One region of the Cohnella herbarum genome, then DNA from elsewhere that is predicted to be linked to it. Evidence: a T-box and tRNA genes for the amino acid it is inferred to sense, from the RefSeq annotation. Region 1 holds a T-box; the other holds one or more tRNA genes.
What was found. A T-box is a leader RNA that pairs with one kind of tRNA and senses whether it is charged. The one in region 1 lies ahead of ileS (isoleucine--tRNA ligase), so its partner is inferred to be a tRNA-Ile.

Region 1 (4,415 bases):
GGATAGTTATGGGCGTCATGAACCGGTTCTTGAATTATTTTGGTTTACAAGAGGAGAATGAGCTCGAGCAAGACATGGATCGCGAACGTTATGTGGGTTCCGAAGAGCAAGAAATTGAAACCCCTACGTTCGATTCGCGTAAACAATCAGGAAAGAATAACGTCGTTAGTATTCATTCCCAGAAAAACTCCCGGGTCGTGCTCACGGAGCCCCGTTCCTATGATGAAGCGCAGGAAATCGCCGATCAATTGAAATCCCGCCGTTCCGTCGTTGTAAACCTGCAGCGCGTCAGAAGGGATCAAGCGATTCGGATCGTGGACTTCTTAAGCGGTACCGTGTATGCACTCGGAGGCCACATCTCCAAGTTAGGACCGGACATCTTCCTCTGCACGCCGGATTCGGTGGAAGTGTCGGGAACGATTACGGAGATGTTGTCTGAGGAAACCGCTGACTACCCCAAAATGAGGTGACACCAGGTTGGATCAAATAGAAAGTTATATCGGTATTTTGTATCGCATCTACTCGTATATGATCATTATCTACGTACTTATGTCTTGGTTACCTTCCGTCCGCGAAAGCTTCGTAGGGGAACTGTTAGGCAAGTTAGTGGAGCCATACTTAAAACCGTTCCGCCGTCTGATTCCTCCTATTGGAGGAATGCTCGATATTTCGCCTATCGTTGCCTATTTCGCATTGGGCTTCGTAGCCCAAGGGATTATAGCCGTATTGAATTTCTTGTTCTAAGATTGAAGGTGTCAAATGTCGCATAGAGAAATTTACGAGCATTTTCATCCGGATGAAAAAGCATTCGTGGATCGCGTCTGGGAATGGGTCGAACGCGCCGCTGAACGTCACGAGACGAAGCGGACGGATTTTCTCGACCCTCGCCAGGCGCATATTTTATTTACGCTTGCGAATCGCCATCCCGATGCCCAAGTCCTGTTATCCGGCGGTACGGCTCAAGCCGAAAGGCAACGGGCAATCATCGCGCCCGACTATAAGAGGTTGGATGATGTCGATCTTGGTATCGCGGTATTAGTCATAACCTCCGAAGACCGCCGCATATCCGAATTGGATCATGGGGACTATTTGGGGGCGCTGCTCGGGCTTGGCATCAAAAGGGATAAGATCGGCGATTTGCACTTGAACGAGGATGGCTGCCATGCGCTTATTGCCGAAGAGATCGGTGATTTTCTCATCGGTCACATGAAGCAAGCTCACCGTATCGACGTAAGCGTCAGTATACGGCCTCTCGAAGAACTAAAGGAAGTCGTTATTAAGCTAGAAGAGCAAGTGTTATCCGTAGCTTCCATGCGGTTGGACGGTATCGCAAGCGACGTGTTTAGGCTGAGCCGGACGAAAATTCTCGCTCCGATCAAGGCGGGACGATGCAGGGTGAGTTGGAAGCCGGTCGAAGATCCGTCTCATCCGTTGAAGGCGGGAGATATCGTTTCGATGAAAGGGTTCGGCAGATTTAAGGTGCTCGAAGTGGAAGGCGTGTCGAAAAGCGGACGAATCAGAGTGAGAGTCGGTAAATTTGTGTAGCCGGTTAGAAGGATTTTCGCGGCTTTCGTCGAATTCAGTCATTGAACAAGCTACATAACATGGAAACTAGACTCTAGGAGGTGCGCCAATGCCACTTACGCCATTGGACATCCATAACAAAGAATTCGCACGCCGACTTCGCGGATACGACGAGGATCAAGTGAACGAGTTTCTCGATCAGATCATCAAGGACTATGAAGCGATGATCCGCGAGAACAAGGAGCTGCAAAATTTAGTCGCGGCGTCTCAGGATAAGCTCGGCCACTTCTCTAACATTGAGGAAACGCTAAGCAAAACCATCATCGTCGCGCAGGAAGCCGCAGACGAGTTGAGAGGCAATGCGAAGAAAGAAGCTCAGCTCATCGTGAAGGAAGCGGAGAAGAACGCGGATCGCATTATTAACGATGCGCTGTCCAAGTCCCGCAAAGTCGCTTTGGAAGTCGAGGAATTGAAGAAACAAGCGACGATCTATCGCGCTCGGTTCCGCGCATTGATTGAAACGCAGATGGAACTGTTGACGCAAGATGGATGGGATTCGCTGGATAGCCGCGAACCTCGTGGCATCGAAGCCTAAGTTCCGTCGGGAAAGATCCCTCTTGGGATCTTTTTTTGATTATATTATCGATAACGGGTTTGACAAAAGCTTCGCCAAAAAGTATAACAGGGATATAAGATTAATTCCTGAAATGTCGAAGACGGGAAAAAGTAGTCACGTTGTCCGAAATCCAGAGAGCTGGCGGCAGCTGCGAGCCAGCATGAGGAACGTGCCGAAAATCATCCCCGAGATGCTCCGTAGAACCCCGAGGACATGAAATGCCCAAGGGTAGTAAACGGCGCCGGACGTCCACCGTTATAGGGAACGCGCATGACGTAAGGAATCGCAGCCAAGCTGTCGAGCCTTCGATGCGTTGCGAGTTGCCGTCAGTTTCCCACGAGGAAGCAGGGCGGAACAAGGGTGGTAACGCGAGATAACCTCGTCCCTTTCCAGGGGCGGGGTTTTATTTATTGTCACGAAAGGATGAGGAACGATGCAACGCGTAGACGTTAAAGAAAAAGCAAGAACACGCGAACGGCGTATTTTGGAACAATGGAACCGGGAGGACACGTTCCGCCGGTCGATCGACAATCGCGAAGGGAAACCAAACTTCGTTTTCTATGAAGGACCGCCAACCGCTAACGGCAAGCCGCATATCGGTCATGTACTCGGTCGTGTCATTAAGGACTTCGTAAGCCGCTATAAAACGATGTCGGGCTATCGCGTTATTCGTAAAGCCGGCTGGGATACGCATGGCTTACCCGTCGAGCTTGGCGTCGAGAAGCAGCTCGGCATTTCGGGTAAACAAGAGATCGAAAAATACGGCGTCGAGCCGTTCATCATCAAGTGCAAAGAGAGCGTGTTCGAATACGAGCGCCAATGGCGCGAGCTGACGGAAGCGATCGCTTATTGGACCGATCTGGACGATCCTTACATCACGTTGGATAACAACTATATCCAGAGCGTATGGCATGTTCTGGCGACGATCCATGATAAAGGATTGCTGTACCGCGGTCACCGAGTAAGTCCGTATTGCCCTTGCTGCCAGACGACGTTAAGCTCGCACGAGGTTGCCCAAGGTTACGAGGATGTCAAAGATTTGACGGCTACGGCGAAATTCAAGCTGAAGGAAACCGGGGAATTCATTCTCGCATGGACGACGACTCCGTGGACGCTTCCAGCGAACGTCGCGCTTGCCGTTAATCCGGAATTGGATTATGTCCGAGTTCGCCAAGACGGAGAAGTATACATTATCGCTTCCGCTTTGGCTGACAAAGTCATGAAGGGCGAATACGAAACTTTAAGCACCGTCAAAGGTCGCGAGCTTGTCGGCCTTCATTACGAGCCGCTGTTCCCGTACGTGACGGTAGAAAACGCTTATCGCGTCATCGATGCGGACTACGTTACGGATTCCAGCGGTACGGGGATCGTTCACATTTCCCCGGCGCACGGGGAAGACGATTACCGCGTAGCTCGCCAGCACGAAATCCCAATGCTGATGGTCGTGAACAACGAAGGCAAATACATCGACGAAGTAACGGACTTGGCTGGTCGTTTCGTCAAGGATTGCGACGTCGACATCGTCAAGATGTTATCCGAAAAAGGCTTGTTGCACCACAAAGAAAGAATGGAGCATAGTTATCCGTTCTGCTGGCGCTGCAAAACGCCTCTCCTCTATTACGCGACGGAGAGCTGGTTTATCAAGACGACCGCCGTTAAAGATCAATTGATCGAAAACAATAAGTCGATCCAGTGGTATCCCGAGCATCTTCGCGACGGCCGCTTCGGAAAGTTCCTTGAGGACCTGGTCGATTGGAACATCAGCCGTAACCGTTATTGGGGCACACCGCTTAACGTATGGACTTGCGAATCTTGCGGTAAAGAGAAAGCACCTCATAGTATCGCGGAGCTTCGCGTTCTTGCCATCGGAGACGTTGCGGAAAATATCGAGCTGCACAAGCCTTACGTTGACGCGGTTCACCTTCGGTGCGAATGCGGCGGCGTCATGAACAGAGCTTCGGAAGTGATCGACGTCTGGTTCGACAGCGGCTCCATGCCGTTCGCTCAATATTTTCACCCGTTCGGGGACGAAGCGAAATTCCAAGAGCAATATCCGGCCGACTTTATTTGCGAAGGAATCGACCAAACTCGCGGATGGTTTTTCAGCTTGTTGGCGGTCTCGACGTTGTACAACGGCAAAGCGCCGTACAAATCGGTTATCTCCACGGGTCACGTTCTGGACGAAAGCGGTCAGAAAATGAGCAAGTCCAAGGGGAACGTAATCGACCCTTGGGAGATCATAGATGAATTCGGGACGGACGCTTTCCGTTGGTCG
Region 2 (4,415 bases), 4.0 Mb from region 1:
TTGAGACGGGAGTCGCGTATGTTCCGTGCGCGGTCGTTCGGCGGGAGCTGCCGATCCCTTTGCTAATCGACGACTATCCACTTTCAGTTACGCGCAAACGAACCATTCTTCCCCCGCCGGTATCCGCGGACCGCAAAGCTTGGCGCGGGTGCGTTGCCCGAAGGCTTCGCGGAGAATTCCGATTCCGGCATTTCGGTTGTCTTGCTCTCGATTAGAAGTCGAGTGCCTACCATGGCTTCACATCTACAATGTGAGAAGGATTCGAACCTCCATATGGGAGAGGCCTACGCCGCCCATCTCTGCAGCATACCGGAAGCGAGCGCTTCGGCACTGCGGGATCATTCCGAAATCCCGTCAATCGCAGGATGGCGCCGATCGTAAGCCCCATTGTTTAATGCTTCACGCTCCATGCTTCATGCAATGCGGAGCGGAATAAGGAATCCAGATGGCTATCCAGCCGGCCTTCCGCTCCCTCCAGGGAAGCGGCCGCGGCCTCAAAATGAGCCAGTCTTTCTTCCAAATAGTCGTTGATCGTATCTATTCTCGGCTCGTCGTCGAGCTCCTCCCCCGCTCTTTTCCGCCGAAACAGATCAAGCACGACTAGCTTCAACTCGCTGCCATCGGGGATCATTCTATCCAGCAACTCATCGAACGAAATCGGAGGCATAGTATCATATCTCTCGATCCATTCGCATGCGAGAACGGGACGAAGTACGTAGAAGTATTTCTTGAGTCTGACACGCTCCCCTTGCAAATAGGTTCTGTAATTCCCTCTGGCCATGTGAAGATAATGGTACATACAAGATTTGGGTGAGAAGGTACGGGACGAGACGCCGCGGATCCGGTCGATCACTCCGTATTGCTCCATATACTCGATCGGAGATTGAAGCCATTCAAGCAGCGGCGGATTCGACTTGCGGAACAGATTCAGCGCTTTTCTCAAGTCCCAGCCGTTAACGTCGAGCAGGTCGCTGATGGGCCGTTCAATGACGTCCCTCCGGTCGAATATGGATAAGTACCATTCCGGCTTGCGAACGTAGATGAAGCGGACGTCGTAGTCGCTGTCTTGCGAAGGGAACCCCCACGCCCGGCTTCCTGATTCGCAAGCGTATAGGATACGCACGTCTTCCGTTTGCTCGATCTTGTTCAATTCGTTAAGGATGGATTTCAGGATACTATCGGACATGGGGAGCTCCCCTTTCTATTTACTAGGCGAATGATTAATGGGACGAAGAAGTTCCGGTCGCCGACGCAAAACCTCGATAAGGCGTCTTCGTAAAACGGTTCGAGACCGCGGATGCTCCGATCGCATCAGGTTTTACCCTTGCCGACATCCCCATCGCTTCCACCCTTCCGACCATATCGGCTACGAATATCGACGTCTTGTTGCGCTTGGCGTCGGTGCCCGCATCGATATCGATAAACAATTGCAGCTCGGCCCCCTGATAAACGTAAGGAAGGATGATATCCTCCAGTGAAGCGCGTTTGGCATCGTCGTTGATCATCGCGATCTCCTGACTGAAGGTTGTCTCCAATGTCAGCTTCTCTTGAATCGAGCGGATTTCCCGAGGGATAACGACCTTTCGGTAGCAGAACCAAGCGCCTCGACCGGGTCGATAAATCACGACGGAAGTAACGAATTTCGTGTGCCCGGAATGAACCTGGGCATCCGTTCCGATGATCAGCTGGTACCGGGCTCGCGGATCGCTCCGCATGAAGCCGCGAATTCGATCAAACACGTCGTCCATGCTCATATGATTATCCGTGACGTTCCGGAAGAGGCTTTCGTGGATATATGCGTACTTTCGTCTTTTCATGATTTTCACCTATATTTCTAAGTACGTTTGGAGACTCCGACGGGACTTGAACCCGCACTGACCAAATTGAAAGTCTGGTGACTTAAGCCATTTTGTCAACGGAGTCATGGGATGGTGCTGTACCCTTGATTCGAACAAGGCACCTCTCCGGTATCAGCGGAGTGCTCTAACCTCATGAGCTAGTACAGCAAATTGGCAGGGATAACAGGACTCGAACCTGTATGTGGACGGTTAACAGCCGTCTGCCTTACCGAATTGGCTATATCCCTGTATGGTCGGAACGGCAGGACTCGAACCTGCGACCTCTTGCTTCCAAGGCAAGCGCTCTAGCCAAGCTGAGCTACATCCCGATGGAGGATAGTAGCGGGTATTCCCCGCTGATCTGTTGACCGACTTTACGGCAGCCTATCTGATGACGCCTATCCATATTGAAAGTTGGGGAGACCAACCAGACTCGAACTGGTACTAACGGAGTCACAATCCGCCGCGTTCGCCTTTTCGCCATGGCCTCCATATTGGTGGTGGTCGGAGAGGGACTCGAACCCCCATCGCGTGGCTCTTCAGGCCACCGCTCTACCGATTGGAGCTACCCGACCGTGTCATTCTTGTCAACAAAAAAGCTACCGGATCTCCGGCATGACCGCCGCTGCCAATAGGCAGAGAACGGATCGTCCGGATCTCGGGTAGCTCAATACGTGAATATAGGGGTTAGCTTCACCCGGTCAACGAAGGTAAGCTTCGCCGCTCGTGCTGCGGCATACTTCGCTGTTTCATATTCAAATATTGACTACCCATGCGGTTATGAGGCAATAGGAAACTATAGAGATCGGCAATAAAATCTCGATTGATCTCATGCTCGATTGGCTGATAATGAGGCTGTTTGCTGTTTCTCATCGTAGTCGCCCTGCCTTTCGCTGATGGGTATGAAAAAAGACCACTTCCGCCCGCTCGACCTTCTTCCACGGCATTTCAGCCATAGAAAAAGACCACTTGGGATCAAGTCGTCTTTACGAGGAACGCTTATGTAGAACTTCCGGCTTTCAACGGGAGTTTAGTCTCAACCGTTGAACCGTTCGTCTATGGCGTCTGTAAAGATCTTGATTATGAAATTGAGGGTCGGCAAAATGAGGCTCCTGCTGCATATATCCGATAGCTGGATGCTCGTCGTGCGGCTTATCATTTCCTGTAATCGTCTCGAGGAAGCGATTCATTTCCCTTCACCTCTTTGCTTCGTTTTTGTTTACGAGGCCTATCATAGCATCGCCTCTTTTTCATTGTCAACCATTATTTTTTATTTTTGGAAATTTATCTCTTGTGTATATTTATAACAAATAAAGGCTGCCTGCACTTCGCCTTCTTCCGCGGAATTCCGTCCGAATCGTCCGGCTCCAACAAAAAAAGGCCGCTATGCCAGCAGCCCGTTGCTCGTAATAAACATTATGACCCTGTTGAAAAGGCCTAATATTCCTCGGAGAAAGGTTTGCCGACGGATCGATGTTCAGGCGCATGCGGAATGAGGCGGCAATCCGTCTCGGGATTCCACTGGTGATTAAACTGGAAGCTTAGATACATTTTCGCTTTTCTCATCTTCATCCGTCTCCTCTCTCGGGTAATGTGCTAAATCATAAATCATCCTGAAATAGGTGTCAATCGTTTTTTTATCTACGAGGGCAAGCATTACGAACGAGGAGCGGCATATCTCTTCGAAGTGCCGAGATATGCTCCAGCATTTCACGAATGATAGCGATCCCCCGCCAACCCTCGATCGTTAACCTGCGTTCGCATTCGAGATAATCGTTATATTGCGCTACGCTGCATCTACGCTCTACGATCTCATCGCCGATAAATTGAAATGCGACCAACGCGTGGTACTCTGACGGGTACAGAAATAAGCAATAAGGGAGCCTGGGGCCACGAAGCGGAAAACCGACCTTTAAGTCGCTAAAATCGTAATTGACCATGGGTCCCCATAACTCCTGCAAGAAAACTCCGACCTCTAATCCGTATTTGGCTACTGCGCTTTTGTTTAGTGATTGTTCTATCCATCGAGTCACACTAGGATGCAGGCAGTACTCTTGCAAAGACTTGTATTCCCCTCGGGGTCCGAACATATCTTCGAATTGATACTGTAAAGCCGAATCGCTTTGGGAGACGACGGCTCCCGATTGGTCGAACACAATATACGCTCTTGTAATGCTGTTCTTATAGTGGAACTCGCCCTCCTCGTTGCCCATGAACATCAGATAACCCATCATTTGATCCTTCTCGTCGGGATGCTCCCGCGCCAAAAAATCGCTCAATGGAGCAAACGCTTTTTCCAACCATTTCTCGGTTACTTTCTTTCCTGGCGACTTCACGATATCGTACATTTCCATGGCCTCCTTAAACACAAATAAGCACCGTGCGCGCGGAATCAAAAGATTCCACTGGCACGGTGCTTATTTGTGTGAATATGATATGGAAAATATATCATACCTTTTACTTTGTTTCAAGATTACTTTTATACACGTTCACCCGTTTCAGAATCCCATCATCGAGTAAAAATATATTCCCGTTATCGTCCACTGACATCTGCAAATTATAGCGATCCAGCTTTAG

Region 2: it has a tRNA-Ile gene. The T-box ahead of ileS (isoleucine--tRNA ligase) is inferred to sense a tRNA for this amino acid. The anticodon was not compared.

What each region holds. Positions count from the first base shown of each region.
Region 1 is NZ_CP051680.1:2,334,687-2,339,101, reverse strand. It holds gene HH215_RS10580 (YggS family pyridoxal phosphate-dependent enzyme) at 1-6, shown strand, start outside; gene HH215_RS10575 (cell division protein SepF) at 9-470, shown strand; gene HH215_RS10570 (YggT family protein) at 478-744, shown strand; gene HH215_RS10565 (YlmH family RNA-binding protein) at 760-1,545, shown strand; gene HH215_RS10560 (DivIVA domain-containing protein) at 1,634-2,119, shown strand; T-box leader at 2,229-2,530, shown strand; gene ileS (isoleucine--tRNA ligase) at 2,574-4,415, shown strand, end outside.
Region 2 is NZ_CP051680.1:6,333,168-6,337,582, reverse strand. It holds gene HH215_RS26930 (nucleotidyltransferase domain-containing protein) at 392-1,186, opposite strand; gene HH215_RS26925 (ribonuclease H-like YkuK family protein) at 1,221-1,817, opposite strand; tRNA gene HH215_RS26920 (tRNA-Glu) at 1,846-1,923, opposite strand; tRNA gene HH215_RS26915 (tRNA-Ile) at 1,930-2,006, opposite strand; tRNA gene HH215_RS26910 (tRNA-Asn) at 2,011-2,086, opposite strand; tRNA gene HH215_RS26905 (tRNA-Pro) at 2,090-2,167, opposite strand; tRNA gene HH215_RS26900 (tRNA-His) at 2,254-2,328, opposite strand; tRNA gene HH215_RS26895 (tRNA-Phe) at 2,337-2,413, opposite strand; gene HH215_RS26890 (hypothetical protein) at 2,532-2,711, opposite strand; gene HH215_RS36760 (hypothetical protein) at 3,276-3,404, opposite strand; gene HH215_RS26885 (hypothetical protein) at 3,476-4,186, opposite strand; gene HH215_RS26880 (stalk domain-containing protein) at 4,296-4,415, opposite strand, start outside.